DNA from 3 places in the Enterobacter sp. DVT3837 genome. Region 1 is predicted to be linked to each of the others. Evidence: predicted binding sites of a transcription regulator. Region 1 holds the regulator's gene; each other region holds the start of a gene.
The links. The regulator LexA, encoded in region 1, represses DNA repair genes until DNA is damaged. The targets are predictions, from matches to a motif close to TNCTGTATGTACATACAGNA.
Positions count from the first base shown of each region.

Region 2: the regulator LexA is predicted to act here: its motif matches at 1,878-1,897, upstream of sbmC (DNA gyrase inhibitor SbmC).
Region 3: the regulator LexA is predicted to act here: its motif matches at 1,738-1,757, upstream of AC0XWG_RS20865 (metal-dependent hydrolase).

Region 1 is NZ_JBWDLA010000001.1:1,104,628-1,111,407, reverse strand. Features, by position in the region: gene plsB (glycerol-3-phosphate 1-O-acyltransferase PlsB) at 1-594, opposite strand, end outside; gene AC0XWG_RS05440 (diacylglycerol kinase) at 749-1,117, shown strand; gene lexA (transcriptional repressor LexA) at 1,226-1,834, shown strand; gene dinF (MATE family efflux transporter DinF) at 1,898-3,235, shown strand; partial or broken gene AC0XWG_RS05425 (hypothetical protein) at 3,232-3,306, shown strand; gene AC0XWG_RS05420 (CsbD family protein) at 3,355-3,564, shown strand; gene zur (zinc uptake transcriptional repressor Zur) at 3,631-4,143, opposite strand; gene AC0XWG_RS05410 (cupin domain-containing protein) at 4,259-4,747, shown strand; gene AC0XWG_RS05405 (conjugal transfer protein TraF) at 4,918-6,165, shown strand; gene dusA (tRNA dihydrouridine(20/20a) synthase DusA) at 6,247-6,780, shown strand, end outside.
Region 2 is NZ_JBWDLA010000002.1:186,080-192,859, reverse strand. Features, by position in the region: gene AC0XWG_RS15785 (DUF496 family protein) at 1-79, opposite strand, end outside; gene AC0XWG_RS15780 (FUSC family protein) at 238-1,296, opposite strand; gene sbmC (DNA gyrase inhibitor SbmC) at 1,389-1,862, opposite strand; gene dacD (serine-type D-Ala-D-Ala carboxypeptidase DacD) at 1,994-3,160, opposite strand; gene sbcB (exodeoxyribonuclease I) at 3,359-4,795, shown strand; gene AC0XWG_RS15760 (APC family permease) at 4,855-6,213, opposite strand; gene yoeI (membrane protein YoeI) at 6,203-6,265, opposite strand; gene AC0XWG_RS15750 (LysR substrate-binding domain-containing protein) at 6,485-6,780, opposite strand, start outside.
Region 3 is NZ_JBWDLA010000002.1:1,225,775-1,232,554, forward strand. Features, by position in the region: gene AC0XWG_RS20850 (fructosamine kinase family protein) at 1-276, shown strand, start outside; gene AC0XWG_RS20855 (YniB family protein) at 314-850, opposite strand; gene hxpB (hexitol phosphatase HxpB) at 999-1,670, shown strand; gene AC0XWG_RS20865 (metal-dependent hydrolase) at 1,772-2,362, shown strand; gene AC0XWG_RS20870 (L-cystine transporter) at 2,490-3,881, shown strand; gene cedA (cell division activator CedA) at 3,931-4,323, opposite strand; gene katE (catalase HPII) at 4,374-6,623, shown strand; gene chbG (chitin disaccharide deacetylase) at 6,663-6,780, opposite strand, start outside.

The DNA.
Region 1 (6,780 bases):
GAAGTGCATTCGCGCTACGCGCGCCAGTTTTTGCGCGATGATCTTGTCGGTGCCATGCTCGTCCGCCATTCGACGCAGCGAAACGGAAGGGGAGAAACGCACAAAGCTGTCGCGTCCCAGCCAGGAGACTGCGAAGAACTTCTGGATGCCGTTAAGCATGCGCAGCGGTGGATTCTCTTCACCTTTTTCACGACCCGGGCGACGACCAAACATCACCGATACTGGCACCATCTGCACATCCAGATCAGGATTGCTGCGGTGCAGGTCGAGATAGTCATGGAACAGCTTGATGGACTCTTCTTTTGGCGTGTAATAGGTAAACACGCGCGGTCCACCGTGAATGAACACGTAGCGCGGCAGCAGAGTACCGTCAACTTCTAGCGGTTCAAGCGGGTCAGGTAAGTCATGCGCCAGGCACTGGGCGCGAAGCGTCAGTAAGTCTGCCTTCGAGTTATAAGGCAAAACGTACATAATGGGGCGCGACGTATCGAGCCCCAATTCCAGCGCGGGTTCTGCTGGGATAGACTTGCTTTTTACCAGGATGCTTAATGGTAAATTAAGTAATTTGTAGTAAATTCGTGGCCAGCCGGACATAAACGATGTAAAGCCTCTGGTTAATAATGCAATTGCGGCGCAAGGATAACAGAAAGCGCGCAAAATTTCTGTTGTTACCCGTCATACTTCAGGCGGCAGCGAAACGCGCTGCCACTATAGTTACTGACGCTATTTCCAATAAAAGGTTCTTTTAATGGCCAATAATACCACTGGGTTAACCCGAATCATCAAAGCCGCCGGCTATTCCTGGAAAGGTTTCCGTGCCGCGTGGATCAATGAAGCCGCCTTTCGCCAGGAGGGCGTCGCCGCTATCATCGCGGTGATTATCGCCTGCTTCCTTGATATTGATGCAATAACACGCGTTCTTCTGATCGGCTCCGTACTGTTGGTGATGATAGTGGAAATTCTCAATAGCGCTATTGAGGCCGTTGTTGACCGGATTGGTTCAGATTTCCACGAGCTCTCTGGCCGGGCAAAAGACATGGGTTCCGCTGCCGTGTTGCTGGCGATTATTACTGCGGTCATTACATGGGTCACGCTGCTTTGGTCACATTTCCGATGAGCCTCGAGGAATAATTAAGTCCCTGGTTTTTTGTGCAGTTTTTGGTTCCAAAATCGCCTTTGACTGTATATACTCACAGCATAACTGTATATACACCCAGGGGGCGGAATGAAAGCGTTAACGACCAGGCAGCAAGAGGTGTTTGATCTCATCCGGGATCATATCGGCCAGACGGGTATGCCACCCACGCGTGCGGAAATCGCTCAGCGTCTGGGCTTCCGTTCTCCGAATGCTGCCGAAGAACACCTGAAAGCGCTGGCGCGTAAGGGCGTGATTGAGATTGTTTCGGGCGCGTCACGCGGTATCCGCCTGCTGGTGGAAGAAGAGACGGGCATTCCGCTGGTGGGGCGTGTTGCTGCCGGTGAGCCTTTACTGGCACAGCAGCATATTGAAGGCCACTACCAGGTCGATCCGGGGATGTTTAAACCGAGCGCTGATTTCCTGCTGCGCGTAAGCGGCATGTCGATGAAAGACATCGGTATTCTTGACGGTGATCTGCTTGCGGTTCACAAAACGCAGGATGTGCGAAACGGCCAGGTTGTGGTCGCGCGTATTGATGACGAAGTGACCGTTAAGCGTCTGAAAAAACAGGGTAATACCGTACAGCTGCTGCCTGAAAACAGCGAATTCTCCCCGATTGTGGTGGATCTTCGCGAACAGAACTTCTCTATCGAAGGGCTGGCAGTAGGGGTGATTCGCAACGGCGAATGGCTGTAATCTCTTCCTGACAGGCTACGGCGTTGCTGTAGCCTGCTTCCTTTACCTCTCCCGGTATTTTTCATGTCACTGCTGACGGCATCAGATAAGGCATTGTGGCGTCTTGCACTGCCGATGATTTTCTCCAATATTACCGTGCCCTTGCTGGGTCTGGTCGATACTGCTGTTATTGGTCATCTGGATTCACCTGTTTATCTTGGCGGCGTGGCGATTGGCGCGACGGCAACCAGCTTCCTGTTTATGCTGCTGCTCTTTTTGCGCATGAGTACTACCGGGCTCACGGCACAGGCGTATGGTGCCAGAGATCCTCTGCGTCTGGCCCGCGCGCTGGTGCAGCCGCTCATTCTTGCGCTTGGTGCGGGAGTATTAATCGTTGTATTGCGCTCGCCCCTGATTGACCTCGCGCTTCACATCGTTGGCGGTAACGAGGCAGTGCTGGAGCAGGCGAGACGTTTCCTGGAAATTCGCTGGCTCAGTGCGCCGGCATCACTGGCTAACCTGGTTCTGCTGGGGTGGTTACTGGGCGTGCAGTATGCCCGCGCGCCCGTCATTTTGCTGGTGGTGGGAAACCTTCTCAACATTGTGCTTGATGTCTGGCTGGTAATGGGTCTGCATATGAACGTGCAGGGGGCTGCACTGGCGACGGCAATTGCCGAATACGGGACTTTTATCATCGGTCTGTGGATGGTCTGGCGCGTGCTGGCGATGCGCGGGATCTCTCTTGCGCTACTCAAAACCGCATGGCGCGGCAATATCCGTAAGCTGCTGGCACTCAACCGCGACATCATGCTGCGCTCACTTCTCCTTCAGCTCTGTTTTGGCGCGCTGACGGTTTTCGGGGCTCGGCTGGGGCCAGACATCGTCGCGGTCAATGCCGTATTGATGACGCTACTGACCTTTACCGCCTACGCGCTGGACGGTTTTGCCTATGCTGTGGAAGCACATTCCGGGCAGGCGTACGGTGCGCGCGAAAGCGGGCAGCTTCAGGATGTCTGGCGGGCAGCCTGTCGTCAGTCAGGGCTGGTGGCACTGGCATTTGCGCTGGTTTATGCCGTTTTTGGCGAGCAGATCATTGCATTACTCACCTCACTTCCCACACTGCGTGAACTGGCGAGCCACTATCTCATCTGGCAGGTGATCTTACCGGTGGTCGGTGTCTGGTGTTATCTGCTGGACGGCATGTTCATTGGGGCTACGCGCGGAGCCGAAATGCGTAACAGTATGGCGGTGGCAGCAGCAGGGTTTGGTCTGACGCTGCTGACGCTTCCCTGGCTTGGCAATCACGGTTTGTGGCTGGCGTTGGCCGTTTTCCTCTCGTTGCGGGGCCTGTCTCTGGCCTTTATCTGGCGCCGTCACTGGCGAAATAATACCTGGTTTCCTTCCCATCACGATATATCGTGACGGTTAAAGATTCCGAATATCAAAATAGCTGCAGAATCCTTAACTACAATTATTATCACGTCCAGCAGAAAAGAACGTAACGGACGTTACGACCCGACGCTTAACAAGAGGACACGATGATGAATAAAGACGAAATCAGCGGCAACTGGAAGCAGTTCAAAGGTAAAGCGAAAGAGCAGTGGGGGAAGCTGACAGATGACGATATGACCGTCATTGAAGGTAAACGCGATCAGCTTGTCGGTAAAATCCAGGAACGCTACGGCTACGCAAAAGACCAGGCGGAAAAGGAAGTCGGCGACTGGGAAAAACGCAACGACTACCGCTGGTAACCGGGTTATACCCGAAAGTACAAGGAAGTACACCCTGAGGGCGGCCATGAGCCGCCTTTTTCATTGCTAGCGAGGTTTTTTCTTCACAACGATTGTGTGGTCGTGCTGGCACTTATCGTGATGGCTGCATGATTCCACCTCGACACAGGCAGAACACAGCCCATGTGCTTCAATAACATTATGACGCAAGGCAAAGCCCATTTTGGCCGCCAGCGTATGCATAATGTCTTCAACACCTTCAGCCCCTTCTTCTTTTACCACGCCGCAGCGGTCGCAGATAAACATGGCTGATGTATGGGTTGGCTGGTCAAACAGGTGGCACAGCACATAGCTGTTTGTGGATTCAACCTTATGCACGAACCCTTGTTCCAGCAGAAAATCGAGCGCGCGATACACCGTAGGCGGTTTGGCCTGCGGCTCGCTTTCGCGGAGCAGGTCGAGCAGATCGTACGCGCTGATGGCTCCCTGTTGCAGGCTCATCAGGCGTAATACCTCAAGGCGCTGCGGAGTCAGGCGCACATTGCGTTGCGCGCAGAGCTTTTCGGCCTGCGCTAACAGCTCTTTTGTGGACTTATCCATTTAGCACCCCGGATGTTATAGGACGGAAAACCCTCACTTTATCATGTTCTGGTAAAAACACCGAGATCCGCCTGTCTGTGCTATACCTGACGCATTGCAAACCGGGAAACGAACAATGAAAAGACCTGACTGTATTCGACACTGGCGCGACGTGGAAGGCGCTGATAACTCAACCTATCCCGACAGCGACGAGCGTTTTTCCATCGGTGCGCCGCTGGCTCGCAAGCTCGGGCTGGGGCGTATTGGTATCCATCATGAGCGTTTACCCCCCGGACGTCGGACATCCTATCCTCATGCGGAAAGCGACGAAGAAGAGTTCATTTACGTGCTTGAAGGCTATCCTGAAGCCTGGATTAATGGCTATTTGTGGAAACTTGAACCCGGCGATAGCGTAGGGTTTCCCGCCGGAACCGGCGTCTGCCACACCTTTATCAACAACACGGACGAAGAGGTTCGACTCCTGGTAGTTGGCGAAGCCAACAAGAAGCACAACCGCATCTACTATCCGCTCAACCCAGTGTATGCCGCCACGCGAGAAGATCGCTGGGTCGATCACCCGCCCCAGTTTTTTGGGCCGCATGATGGAAAACCTGGGAAAAAATAATTTCCTCTTCTATAAATATTGAGGGCCGTCACAAATTACAACAGGTCTGGTTAGAATTTAACTTAAGGAAATAGCGGGTCTTTTTGTACTTATTCACAGCAATAGTTCGTACCTGTTTGGGTGATAACAGACAGGGGTTATTTCATAACAGACTATAAGACGAGCATACTGTGAAAAAACATTTTAAATTTTCGGTGGTTAGCATCGCCGTCTCCTTGTTTATGGCAAATCAGGCCGGAGCAGCCAATACCTGGACAGAAGCACGTAGCGATGCGATGGGGGGGACGGGGGTCGCGGCTGGGAGCTATGGCAGCGGGGTGTTAATCAACCCGGCGTTGCTTGCAAAGGCGAAACCTGACGATGGTATCACGGTGATCCTGCCATCTATCGGTGCGCAAATTTCAGACAAAGACAACCTGCGCGATAAGATTGATGACATCAGCGATGATGTCAGCGCCTATCGCAGTACCCTGGATAATATCAATCTTATCGATCTCCTTAATCCTTCCAGTGCTGCATCGCGGCAGGTCTCTGCCGCTGCAGGCGACCTTGCCGATCAACTGGATTCACTGAAAGGGAAAACCGCCAGCGGTAAAGCGGGAGGTGGGATCGCTGTAAGTATTCCTAATGACGTGCTCTCAGTGGCTTTCGTGGCCAAAGCCAATGCGCGTGCTCGCGTGAGTTCTTACATCGATCAGGGTGATATCGACAAATTGCGCGCGGTGGAAGCCGTTCCGGCGGCCGTATTTGGGGTTGACCCGAATGATTTGAAATCAAAGGGTTTTGGTCGTGCTGCAATCGTTTCAGACTATGGCGTTGCAGTGGCGCGTCAGTTTGATATCAGCGGTGTGCCTGTTTCCGTGGGTATCACTCCTAAGCTGCAACAGACCTGGCTCTACAACTACACGGTTTCGATCTACAACTTTGACAGTGGCGATATCAACAGCAGTCGCTATCGCAACGACGATACTGGGTTTAACGTTGATGCCGGTCTTGCTGCTGATTTCGGTGAAAACTGGACGGTGGGTTTGACCGGTAAAAACCTGTTCTCGCGTGATATCGACACCAAAGAGGTGGATGGCGTGCGCGATACTTACCAAATCAGCCCTGTCGTTACGGCGGGTGCGGCCTGGCATACCGATCTCCTGACGCTGACGGCGGATGGTGACCTGACCGAAACCAAAGGTTTTAAAAGCGAAGAGAACTCCCAATATGTTGGCGTGGGTGCGGAAGTGACGCCATTGAGCTGGCTGGCGGTTCGTGCAGGTTATCGTGCTGATGTGAAAGACAATGACAGCAATGTCTTTACCGCAGGTGTGGGGTTTGCACCGCTTAACACGGTTCATATCGACCTGATGGGTCTGTATGGTGAAGACGAAACCTGGGGCGCGGGGGCGCAACTGAGCATGACGTTCTAAAGTCCACCGGAGGCGCTGCGCCTCCGGCTTTTCTTTGTGCTATAGTAGCGCCCCTTTTCACCAGATGCTTAAAACTTCGCCATGTCGTCAGAATTACAGACTGCTTTCCCTGCACACCGTTTCTCCATTGCGCCAATGCTCGACTGGACGGACAGACACTGCCGCTACTTCCTGCGTCAGCTCTCCCGCCATACGCTGCTGTACACCGAAATGGTGACCACCGGTGCGATTATTCACGGTAAAGGAGACTATCTGGCTTACAGCGAAGAGGAGCACCCGGTTGCCCTGCAGCTTGGTGGTAGCGATCCGGCCGCGCTGGCGCAGTGTGCGAAGCTTGCAGAAGCGCGTGGCTACGACGAGATCAACCTCAACGTTGGCTGCCCGTCTGACCGCGTGCAAAACGGTATGTTTGGCGCGTGCCTGATGGGGAACGCACAGCTGGTGGCGGACTGCATTAAGGCGATGCGCGATGTCGTCTCCATTCCGGTCACGGTCAAAACCCGTATCGGCATTGACGACCAGGACAGCTACGAATTCCTGTGCGACTTTATCAATACGGTATCCGGGAAGGGTGAGTGCGAGATGTTTATCATCCACGCGCGAAAAGCCTGGCTC
Region 2 (6,780 bases), on a different contig from region 1:
CACGCTGCAGTTTGTTTTTGCGGCGGAACAGGCGGACGAATTCCAGAACATCCTGGAACGAAGGCTTGGTAGTTTCCATTTTTACACCCCTGATAATGTGAGATTCGGATTCGTTAAAGCAACCGTTGTAACATTAACCTTACTGACAGCGGCCGCGAATGACAATGAGTATATCGTTTAAAGCTATCATAACCCCAATTGCTGCTGAATCGAAGCAGCAGGCGTCACATCCGCGTTTTATTTGCGCAGTGCGCGGCAAATCAGGTGTGATAACAGCTCAAGCTGTCGCGCCAGTTCCATGCTTAGCCAGACATAGCCATGAATAGGTGTTTCGGCCACGTTATCGCTCTGGCGTTCGTTGATTAACTGCTTCAGCTCAGCGACGATCTCATTCAGACGCTCGCTGTTCGCCAGTATAGGCTGCGGATTACCTTCGTAGAGCGCATGGGCGATGGTCAGCAGAGTTTGCTGCGTCATCCGCTGGGTCTCCTTGAGGGTCTGTGCGTTAAGCATCAACAGATGGCTCGGGCGAGAAGCCCAGTGCGCGTTAATTTGCAGTTCGAGCATGCAGACCAGATTGCGGCTTACCGTCTGGATAGCTTCGAAAATCGCTTTCTGAATATGGGTTTCTTTGCTGGCCGGGGTAATCAGACCGCGCATTTTGACTACATCGTTAAGGATGGCTTGCAGATGCTTTTCCAGCCGGGGGCGCTCAACCAGATTAGGGGAAAAACCGGCCTGATAGACGCGGTTAAACGCGGTGACGTAGTTGGCCATCTGAATACGCCAGTGCAGAAAAGCACGCTGCGGCCAGATACCGGTAAAGAGCATGGCCAGCAGTGACCCCAGGATAACATCCCCGCTTCGCCACAGCGCCGTGGTCATATCCCCGGCAGGGGCACCGACAACCACCGCGAGAGTAATCCCGATCAGCAGCGCCTGATACGGTCTTTTGCCCAACGCCAGCCAGCCGCACAGGAACATGGAGGCACCGCACCATGCCAGCATGACCGGAAACGAAATAAGCTCCAGCTTCAGGGCGATAAGCCCGAGTGCCGAGCCTAAAACAGTCCCACCAATTCGCTCAAAGGCGCGAGGAACAACGTTTCCCCAAAACGAGATGGGCCCCATCACCACTACCAGCGTGATCAGCGGCCACGTTCCTTCCGGAACATCCAGCAAGCGGACAAGGACAAACGTCAACACGAACGCCAGCGCGATACGACACCCATGCACCACTCGGTAATGTTTGTACAACCGAATTTCAAAAGGGGTTAATGATTTGTCGGGACGCACACCCGCTCTCCAGCTACACGGCAAACCACAATTGTACTGTGTTTTCAGCCGGGCGGATCACACCCGACTGAAAAACCCTTCATTTAGCAGGCTTAAACCGTTTTATGCTCAACGGCGATAAACATTTCGATATCCCAGTAGCCGTCTGCATTGCCATCATTAAGATAGCGCTCGAAACAGGGTTTAGGGGCAATCTGGTATTTATTGTCCTGTAGAAGGGAGTTGAAGAATTGATACCACGGGGTCGCAAAGTCGTAGTTTTCCACGCGCGCCATCGCCACGGCATAATCACCGGCCACGATTTCCGTCATCATGACGCCTTCGCTGTTTTCCGGAATAACGAAATCGTCCGGTACCGTCACAGCCGTATCACAGCGCAGTTTTTCTGCCGGAACTTCATCCGGGTTATCGTAATAAACTGCAACCCACTCAAGCGGCTGAATGTGGCGACCGTCCACCCACATCACCAGCTGTTCAAAGCCCTGTTTTACCGTTTGTTCCCACGGTCCAACCAAATGAAAACCGGCAATCTTACGTTTCTGTTGCTGCTTAATGCTGTAGTCCATGCTGCCTCCACCCATTACTGTATATTTATACACTATAAAGCAGATTTTAACTGTTCAGCAAACGAAGAGTGTTTATTATGTGAGCAGACTCGCAACCCTGCCAGTCTGCTCACAAGCATTAACAACGGTATTTAAAGTGAGTGATGAAGGTAATCGCTCAGACGAGAGAAGACACCGCCTTTATCAACGGCTTCCAGGGTGACCAGAGGCCAGTGTGCAACCACTTTGTCACGGTCATAGAGCTGAATCTCCCCAACCCGCTGATGCGCAGCAATCGGTGCTTCCAGCTCTTTTTTATCCAGCACATATTTGGCTTTGATGTTCGGGACTTCCGCTTTTGGCAGCGCCAGCCAGAAGTCCTGGTCGGTACCCAGTTTCACCTGCTCCTTATCGCCGTACCAGATACGCTCTGTACCTACTTTTTTACCGTTTTGCAGGATCTGCACCGTATCGAAATTCTGCTGCCCCCAGTGCAGCAGTTTACGGGCCTGGTCCTCACGCCCTTTCGGACTGTCGGCCCCCATCACCACCGCGATTAAACGGCGCTGACCATCAACTGCGGAAGCAATCAGATTAAAACCTGCGCCCGAGGTGTGCCCCGTTTTAAGCCCATCAACGTTCATGGTTTTATCCCACAACAGGCCGTTACGGTTTTGCTGGGTGATCCCGTTCCAGGTGAGGCTCTTTTCACTGTACATATGGTAAAAATCAGGTTCGCCATGAATGATGGCCCGGGAGAGGACGGCCAGGTCATAAGCGGAACTGTGCTGTCCTGGCGCATCCAGCCCATGAACGGTTTCGAAATGGGTATCGCGCAGGTTCAGCTTTTGCACATAGTCGTTCATCATCTTCACAAACTGCGGCTGCCCGCCCGCCACGTGATCGGCCAGCGCCACGCAGGCATCGTTACCGGAATCCACAATCAGACCACGGCTCAGGTCGCGCACGGTGACGCGATCGCCCTCTTTCAGAAACATCAGCGACGAACCGTCAAAAACCGGGTTGCCTTTTGCCCAGGCATCGCGCCCGACGGTCACAACGTCATCGGGGGAAATACGATGGCTATCAATGGCCCGATCAACCACATACCCCGTCATCAGCTTGGTCAGGCTTGCCGGATTACGTTGTTGATGTTCGTTGCCCGCCGTTAAGATTTGACCAGTCGTGTAATCCATCAGCACCCAGGAGCCAGCCTGAATAGCAGGAGGCTGCGGCGAAAAATCCAGTGGTTCGGCCGCAAAAGCAGATGAGACACTCGAAGCGAGTAAAGAAACAGCAATAAACAGACGGCGTTTCAACGGTATATCCTCAGGTCATTAAAAATCGCTGACCTTTTTACGGGAGTTCTGATGTCGTTACCTGGCTTAATTGCAAAAAAATGTGACAGGACGCAGATTTTTCTCTGAAGCTGACGCGCAAATTTGCGCGGCTGCGGCGCTTTTTATTCGGTCTGACCCGCACGATCGTTTACCATAGTGACGTCATTTTTTAACAGGATGGTATTACTGGTGTCTGACTCTGCCGCTCGCCCGACTTTTTTATTTCACGACTACGAAACCTTTGGTACGCACCCGGCGCTGGACCGACCGGCGCAATTTGCCGCCATCCGTACCGATGACGACTTCAATATTATCGGCGAGCCTGAGGTCTTTTACTGCAAACCGGCTGATGACTACCTGCCGCAGCCTGGGGCCGTTATGGTTACCGGGATTACCCCGCAGGAAGCGCGGGAAAAAGGCGTTAACGAGGCAGAATTCGCCCGACGCATCCACGATCTGTTCACCGTCCCCAATACCTGCGTGGTGGGTTATAACAACATCCGTTTTGATGATGAAGTGACGCGCAATATTTTCTATCGCAACTTCTACGACCCGTATGCCTGGAGCTGGCAGAACCGTAATTCTCGCTGGGATTTACTCGACATCATGCGCGCCTGCTACGCATTACGCCCGGAAGGTATTAACTGGCCGGAGAATGATGAAGGACTGACGAGCTTCAGGCTGGAACATCTGACGCGCGCCAATGGCATTGAGCACAGTAATGCCCACGATGCGATGGCAGACGTGTATGCCACCATTGCCATGGCGAAGCTGGTGAAAACCGCTCAGCCAAGGCTGTTTGAGTATCTGCTGAGCCACCGCAGCAAACAGAAATTGACCACGCTGATTGATGTACCGCAGATGAAACCGCTGGTGCATATCTCCGGTATGTTCGGTGCCTGGCGCGGCAACACCAGTTGGGTTGCGCCACTGGCCTGGCATCCGGACAACCGTAATGCGGTCATTATGGTGGATTTAGCTGGCGATATCTCGCCGCTGCTGGAACTCGACAGCGCTACCCTGCGTGAACGGCTTTACACACCGAAAAATGAACTCGGCGATCTGCCTGCGGTGCCGGTTAAACTGGTGCATATCAATAAATGTCCGGTACTCGCGCAGGCCAATACGCTGCGCCCGGAAGATGCTGACAGACTGGGCATTAACCGACAACACTGCCTGGATAACCTGAAAGTGCTGCGCGAAAACCCACAGGTGCGCGAGAAAGTCGTCGCCATTTTTGCAGAAGCAGAACCGTTCGTTCCGTCTGAAAACGTGGATGCCCAGCTATACAACGGTTTCTTCGGCGATGCCGACCGCGCGGCGATGAATATCGTCCTGCAAACCGAGCCGCGTAACCTGCCGGCACTGGATATCACGTTCGCTGATAAGCGCATTGAAAAGTTGATGTTTAATTACCGTGCGCGTAACTACCCGGGAACCCTCGATGAAGCGGAACAGGAACGCTGGTTGCAACATCGTCGTAATGTCTTTACGCCAGAGTTCCTGCATAGCTATGCTCAGGAGCTGGAGATGCTTTATGCTCAGTATGAAGGGAATGCTGAAAAACAGGCACTGTTGAAATCCCTGTTCCAGTACGCACAAGAGATAGTCTGAATTAGAGATATAAAAAAACCGGAGGCGATGGTCTCCGGTTTTTTTTAGTGCGTTAAAACTCAGGCAACGTCTTCGTACTGAGGAACCGGGTTGCGGAAGCTTTTTGTTACGCAAGCCAGGTAAATCAGACCGATAGCACCCCAGATCAGACCCAGAACCATAGAGCTCTCTTCCAGGTTAATCCACAGTGCGCCAACAGTCAGCGCGCCACACACTGGCAGCACCAGATAGTTGAAGTGGTCTTTCAGCGTTTTGTTGCGCTTCTCACGGATCCAGAACTGCGAGATCACAGAGAGGTTAACGAAGGTGAACGCCACCAGAGCACCGAAGTTAATCAGCGCAGTTGCTGTCACCAGGTCAAATTTAATCGCCAGCAGAGCAATAGCACCAACCAGCAGCACGTTCCATGCAGGAGTACGCCATTTCGGATGAACATAACCAAAGAAGCGAGTCGGGAACACACCGTCACGGCCCATCACGTACATCAGACGAGAAACACCTGCGTGTGCCGCCATACCGGATGCCAGTACGGTTACGCTTGAGAAGATCAACACGCCCCACTGGAAGGTTTTACCTGCCACGTACAGCATGATTTCAGGCTGTGACGCATCCGGATCTTTAAAGCGAGAGATATCCGGGAAGTACAGCTGCAAGAAGTAAGAGGCACCGATGAAGATCATACCGCCAATCAGCGCGGTCAGGAAAATCGCTTTCGGGATCACGCGCTCAGCGTCTTTGGTCTCTTCTGACAGAGAAGAGATACCGTCAAAGCCGAGGAACGAGAAGCACAGAATCGTCGCACCGGTGATCATCGGCACTACATGCGCACCTTCAGACCAGAATGGACGCGTGCTGGTCAGTGTACCTGCACCTTCACCGTGAGAAACACCGTAGATGATCAGGCCAACGATTACCGCAACAATACCCATCTGCAGAATAACAATCAGGGTGTTGAAGTTCGCCACGGTCTTGATGCTGCGCAGGTTAGAGATGGTCATAAAGGCCACCAGCGCCACAACGAAGATCCACGATGGTACGGAAGGTACCAGCGCTTCAAAGTAAATTTTTGCCAGCAGAATGTTGATCATCGGCATGAACAGGTAGTCCAGCAGTGATGACCAGCCCACCATAAAGCCTACCGCCGGGCTAATGGATTTCTGAGCATAGGTGTACGCAGAGCCTGCGGACGGGAAACGGCGAACCAGTTTACCGTAGCTCAGCGCAGTAAAGAGAATAGCGACCAGTGCAAAGGCGTACGCCGTTGCAACGTGACCGTCAGTAAGGCCTGATACGATACCGAATGTATCGAACAGCGTCATTGGTTGCATATAGGCCAGGCCCATCATAACAACCGGAATCAACGTAAGTGTTTTACGTAATTCCACGCGAGAGGTGTTTGGAGTTGCGTTATGCGACATAGTTATTCTCCTTTACGGTGATAACCGCCACGTAAGCGAAAAATTGCCCCATTTCTTTATTCCTCAGCGACAACAACTGTCGGATTTTAGTAAATATCTATCCGGTACGAAGCCCGGCCTCTTGGTTTTTAGTTTCGTTTCGTACATGCAAAAAAAAATAACCGACGCCTTTTATATCGTCGATTATTCATTTGGTTGCAGCGGCCGCATTTTGCCCCACATCGGATACAAAAGGCAATACTTTGCAATGCCCTGGGTGATTTTCTTTTTGCTAACTGGCTGATTTCTCGACGCTGGCCTGAGAGTAAACGGCAGCGATAGCACTATTTGCTAAAATTTCGTCTCGCCACCAGCTGCTTGCCAGTCCAGAGGTTTGTTCATTCCAGCCCACCCACGCTGATTCATTACTGCTTTGAGCAAGCACCTGTTTTTCAACCAGCGCCCCGCTATCAATAAACCGCTGCGCAAGATAACGAGGCAAATAGCCGCAACCCAGACCACTGATTTGCAATTCCAGCTTGGTTTTAAAATCAAAAACGGTAATGGCTTCCTGCTCATCAAGTAATT
Region 3 (6,780 bases), on a different contig from region 1:
TCAAATAATTGCGCGCTAGGCCCTAACGGCCCTTATATCTTTGACCCGGCCTGCTACTGGGGTGACAGAGAATGCGATCTGGCCATGTTGCCGCTGCATCCGGAACAGCCACCGCAAATATATGATGGGTACCAGTCGGTTTCCCCCCTGCCGCCCGGTTTCCTCGATCGCCAGCCGGTGTATCAGCTTTATACGCTGATGAACCGAGCCATCCTGTTTGGCGGGGAGCACCTGGTCAACGCGCAGCGGGCCCTTGAACGTATACTTGCCGCGTGAAGGCAGATAAGGGTGGCTCTTTCGCCACCCTTATCTGTTACAGAAAACCGAGCAGCGAGAAGAAGAAGTATCCCGCCACAATGATGATCACCGGGAGGATATAGAGCGGGAAAATTTGCAGAAAAATGGTATGACGCGGCACAACAATGCGGGATTCAATCTGCTCCCGACTCATCCCTTCCGGGCCTTTAGCCTGCTCCAGAATTAACTGATCCTCAACCCCTTCGCGTAGAAAGCGCGTCTGACGACTCATTCGTGCGCCAGAGGCCTGCAATGCGAGGGCGATAAAGATCAGTGCGTAAATGACCCAAAAGCCGATATTCAGTTGCTGATGAAAATCCGGGGTGGGTGAGTTGAACCAGAAGACATTCAAGAATGGTGTGTTAAAACGCATCATCTCAATCATGACATGCGCAAAATCAAGCATTACCGCATTAATACCCGGCTGTTTTTCGCTGTGATCGTACATAAATTTCAGTACAGAGATCAGCGTAGAAATGACAGCTGGAATAAAAATCACCCAGCCAGCAATACGTTTTAAGACCGCGATGCGTCCAGCTTGTTGATACGTCATCAGTTCCTCTTCATAAAGACGCGTTATTTGTGCCTAAGTCTACCTGCTGGTCATCAATTTCGCCCGATCTTTAAAGGCAATATGCTAAATTGCAGGTTGTGCTTAGCACTTATCGTCTGTCGAACACCCTGGATAAGGAGACGTTGTGATGTCGACACCGCGCCAAATTCTTGCCGCAATTTTTGACATGGATGGATTACTGATCGATTCCGAACCGTTGTGGGATCGCGCCGAACTGGACGTCATCGCCAGCCTTGGCGTAGATATCAGCCGCCGTAATGAACTTCCAGACACGCTTGGCCTGCGCATTGATATGGTCGTCGATCTGTGGTTTGCCCAACAGCCGTGGGTTGGCCCGGATCGTGATGAAGTGACCGCACGCATTATCAGCCGCGCCATCTCGCTGGTCGAAGAGAACAAGCCGTTGCTGCCTGGGGTACGTGAAGCCGTCGCGCTGTGTAAAGCTCAGGGGCTGAAAGTCGGTCTGGCCTCTGCTTCACCGCTGCATATGCTGGAAAAAGTGCTCATCATGTTTGAACTGCGCGACAGTTTCGACGCGCTGGCATCAGCGGAAAAATTGCCTTACAGCAAGCCGCACCCGCAGGTCTATCTGGACTGTGCCGCTAAGCTGGGTATTGATCCGCTCAACTGCGTTGCGCTGGAAGACTCCGTAAACGGTATGGTGGCATCGAAAGCCGCACGGATGCGCTCCATTGTGGTTCCAGCCGAAGAAACCCGCCACGATCCCCGGTTTGCCCTTGCCGATGTGAAGCTTACTTCACTGGTCGGGTTGACGACGCATCACCTGCAGGGCGGTTAATGCCTGCGTTGGGTTTGTGACAAACAGTTACACCGTCACCTCTTCCGCCTACTGTATAAAAACCCTATACTGTATGAATTGACAGTTTTGTGGGTTTTATCATGACGGCGGAAGGCCACCTGCTTTTTTCTATTGCGTGCGCAGTATTTGCCAAAAACGCTGAACTTACCCCCGTGCTGGCGCAGGGGGACTGGTGGCATATTGTCCCTTCCGCCGTATTGACCTGTTTGCTGCCCGACATTGACCACCCCAAATCCTTTCTTGGGCAACGCCTTAAGTGGGTATCAAAACCTATCGCTCGCGCGTTTGGCCACCGGGGATTTACGCATAGTCTGCTGGCCGTGTTCGGCCTGCTGACGCTCTTCTACTTAAAAGTGCCCGAAAGCTGGATTGTCCCCGCAGATGCCATCCAGGGGATGGTGCTGGGCTATTTAAGCCATATTCTCGCCGATATGCTAACGCCTGCGGGCGTGCCGCTGCTTTGGCCCTGCCGCTGGCGTTTCCGTTTTCCCATCCTTGCACCGCAGAAAGGTAACCAGCTTGAGCGCGTATTGTGCATGGCGCTGTTTGCCTATGCTGTCTGGATGCCGCAAACATTGCCCGAAAACAGTGCAGTCCGCTGGTCTTCCCAGATGATTAATTCGCTGCAATTTCAGTTCAATCGTTTTATTCATCACCAGATTGAACAGTAAACAGACAAAACTATCTCATTTGTCATAACCCATTCCATTTGGATATAAGCGCTACATCACACTTCTGCTAACCTTCCGCCAACAGGATCGGTAAAAACCGACCCCATAATAAATCAGGAGAACGGGGATGAATTTTCCACTCATCGCGAACGTCATTGTGTTCGTTGTATTGCTATTGCTTCTCGCGCAGGCGCGCCACAAACAGTGGAGTCTGGCGAAAAAAGTACTGGTTGGTCTGGTCATGGGTGTTGTATTTGGTCTGGCATTACAGGCAATTTATGGCTCCGACAATCCAGTTCTGAAAGATTCCATTCAGTGGTTCAACATTGTCGGTAACGGCTATGTTCAGCTGCTGCAGATGATCGTTATGCCACTGGTGTTTGCCTCTATTTTGAGTGCCGTTGCCCGACTGCATAACGCGGCCCAACTGGGGAAAATCAGCTTCCTGACCATTGGTACGCTGCTGTTTACCACGCTGATTGCGGCGCTGGTAGGTGTACTGGTCACCAACCTGTTCGGCCTGACTGCCGAAGGGCTGGTTCAGGGCAGTGCTGAAACAGCGCGTCTGACCGCGATTCAAACCAACTACGTAGGTAAAGTGGCGGACCTGACCGTTCCGCAAATGGTGCTCTCCTTCATTCCGAAGAACCCGTTTGCTGACCTGACCGGCGCCAACCCAACCTCCATCATCAGCGTGGTCATTTTCGCCGCGTTCCTGGGTGTGGCGGCACTTAAACTGCTGAAAGACGATGCACCAAAAGGTGAACGCGTGCTGACCGCTATCGATACCCTGCAAAGCTGGGTGATGAAGTTGGTTCGTCTGGTGATGCAGTTAACCCCTTATGGTGTTCTGGCGCTGATGACCAAAGTGGTTGCGGGCTCTAACCTGCAGGACATCATCAAGCTGGGTAGTTTTGTGATTGCCTCTTATCTGGGCCTGGGCATTATGTTTGTGGTGCACGGTATCCTGCTGGGTGTGAACGGCGTTAGCCCGCTGAAATACTTCCGCAAAGTCTGGCCGGTGCTGACCTTCGCCTTCACCAGTCGTTCCAGCGCCGCGTCTATTCCGCTGAACGTTGAAGCACAGACCCGCCGTCTGGGCGTGCCTGAGTCTATCGCCAGCTTCTCTGCCTCTTTTGGTGCCACCATCGGTCAGAACGGTTGTGCAGGTCTTTACCCGGCGATGCTGGCGGTGATGGTTGCTCCAACCGTGGGTATCAACCCGCTTGACCCAGTCTGGATTGCTACACTGGTAGGGATTGTGACCATAAGTTCCGCAGGCGTTGCAGGTGTCGGTGGTGGCGCAACCTTCGCCGCGCTGATCGTGCTGCCTGCTCTGGGTCTGCCGGTGACGCTGGTTGCGCTGCTGATCTCCGTTGAACCGCTGATCGACATGGGGCGTACCGCGCTGAACGTAAGCGGCTCAATGACGGCCGGTACGCTGACCAGCCAGTGGCTGAAGCAGACTGACAAAGCGATTCTGGAAAGTGAAGACGACGTCGAACTGGCGCACCGTTAAACACTGACAATTAAAAAAAACCGCCTGATGGCGGTTTTTTTTATGGCTGTTACTCTTCAACCTCTTCATCCTGGCGGATCTGCATCGCCCACCGTTGCGCGGATTCCGGTACTGTAAAAGTCGGGGAACGACGGAAATGTTCACCGATCAGCACAAACGCCACATATTTACCGCGTAACAGCCAGACATCACGAAAACCCTCCACTTTCAGGGCATGATCCGGCGGCGCGGGTTCAACGCGGGGCACATAGCTAATAACCTGGCGGTTTTGTTGGCGAAGAGGTTTCATAAGCGACTGGTTCACTAAAGCAAATTCTTGAAGCAGGAAAATTCTATGATAGCCGATCCTGCTACCTTCCGTCGCGCCCCGAGTGGGTGAGATGGCTTCTTTCGCTAATGACGGCATGTGAAAACTCTTAGTTAGCAAACCATCTTGCGACATTGTCCTATCCTTAAAAGGTTTTTTAGCAATGAATCAAGGAGCATCGTGCAATGTCGAACAAAGATAAAACACATCAATCGCCGATTCATGGCACTGAAGAGTCTCAACCGGGAATGGACTCCCTCGCCCCTGCTGACGGCTCTCACCGCCCCTCTCCCGGCCCTTCAGCCCCAGGCGAACAACCTACCGCACCGGGAAGCGTGAAATCACCGGACACGGGAAATGAAAAACTGAAATCTCTAGCGCCACACCGTAAAGGCGGCGAAGGTTTTGCGCTCACCACCAATCAGGGCGTGCGCATTGCTGACGATCAGAACTCCCTTCGCGCAGGCGCGCGCGGGCCGACCCTGCTGGAAGATTTTATCCTGCGGGAAAAAATCACCCATTTTGACCACGAACGGATACCGGAACGCATCGTCCACGCCCGCGGTTCCGCGGCCCACGGCTACTTTCAGCCCTATAAGAGTCTGAAAGCGATCACCAAAGCGGATTTCCTCTCCGACCCGGATAAAATCACACCGGTGTTTGTGCGTTTCTCCACCGTGCAGGGCGGCGCGGGTTCGGCAGACACCGTCCGGGATATCCGCGGCTTTGCCACCAAATTTTATACCGAAGAGGGAATTTTCGATCTGGTGGGCAACAACACTCCCGTGTTTTTCATTCAGGATGCGCATAAATTTCCTGACTTTGTCCATGCGGTAAAACCAGAGCCTCACTGGGCCATACCGCAGGGACAAAGTGCGCACGACACCTTCTGGGACTATGTCTCCCTGCAGCCTGAAACCTTACACAACGTGATGTGGGCGATGTCAGACAGGGGCATTCCGCGCAGTTATCGTACGATGGAGGGATTTGGCATCCATACCTTCCGTCTGATCAACACCGAGGGAAAAGCCACGTTTGTCCGCTTCCACTGGAAGCCTGTGGCGGGTAAAGCCTCGCTGGTGTGGAACGAAGCGCAGAAGCTCACCGGACGCGATCCAGACTTCCATCGCCGCGAGTTATGGGAATCCATTGAAGCGGGCGATTTCCCGGAATACGAACTGGGCCTGCAGCTCATTCCGGAAGAGGACGAATGCAAGTTCGATTTCGATCTCCTTGACCCGACCAAACTGATCCCGGAGGAGCTGGTGCCGGTTCAGCTGGTGGGTAAAATGGTGCTCAACCGTAACCCGGATAATTTCTTCGCCGAAAACGAACAGGTCGCGTTCCACCCGGGGCATATCGTGCCGGGGCTGGATTTCACCAACGATCCTCTCTTACAGGGACGTTTATTCTCGTATACCGATACGCAGATCAGCCGTCTAGGTGGGCCGAATTTCCACGAAATCCCGATTAACCGTCCAACCTGTCCGTACCACAACTTCCAGCGGGACGGGATGCACCGTCAGGATATTGATACCAACCCGGCGAACTATGAACCGAACTCCATCAACGATAACTGGCCGCGCGAAACCCCACCCGGGCCGAAACGCGGTGGATTCGAATCGTATCAGGAGCGTATTGATGGCAACAAAATTCGCGAGCGCAGCCCGTCGTTTGGCGAGTATTACGCCCACCCTCGCCTGTTCTGGAACAGCCAGACGCCGATTGAGCAGCAGCACATTATCGGCGGCTTCAGCTTTGAGCTCAGCAAAGTGGTGCGCACCTATATCCGCGAGCGCGTGGTCGATCAGCTGGCGCATATTGATGTTCAGCTTGCTCAAAGCGTAGCCGATAACCTGGGTATTACGCTCACCGATGAGCAACGCAACCTGGCGCCGCCAAAAGCGGTTAATGGTGTGAAAAAAGATCCGTCACTGAGTCTGTACGCAGTGCCGGGTGGCTCAATTAAAGGCCGCGTGGTCGCCATTCTGCTGAATGATAAAACCCGCGCCAGTGATGTGCTGGGAATTATGCAGGCGCTGAAAAAGCAAGGCGTGCACGCCAAACTGCTTTATTCCCGCATGGGCGAAGTGACCGCCGATGACGGCTCCGTGCTGCCGGTGGCGGCGACTTTTGCCGGCGCGCCATCGCTAACCGTCGATGCGGTAATTGTGCCGTGCGGGGATATTAACAGTCTGCTGACCAACGGCGACGCCGTCTATTACTTGCTGGAAGCCTATAAACACCTTAAACCGATCGCGCTATCCGGCGATGCGCGACAGTTTAAAGCGCAGTTGAAGGTGGCGGATCAGGGTGAGGATGGCATTGTGGAGGGCGATAACGTCAATGACGCGTTTATGACGAAACTGTTTGATTTGCTCGCTGTTCATCGCGTCTGGTCGCGCAGCAGTAAGATTGACCAGATACCGGCGTAAAAAAATGCCGGGTAAGGCGAAACCGCCCCCCGGCACTTCTTACAGATCCCTGAACGTTCCCAACCGATATCCGCGCTCGGCAATCGCATACTTGAGCGATGCCGACGTCAGCACATCCAGTTCCGCCAGTCGAGGCCAGCAGTAGGCGCTTTTACGC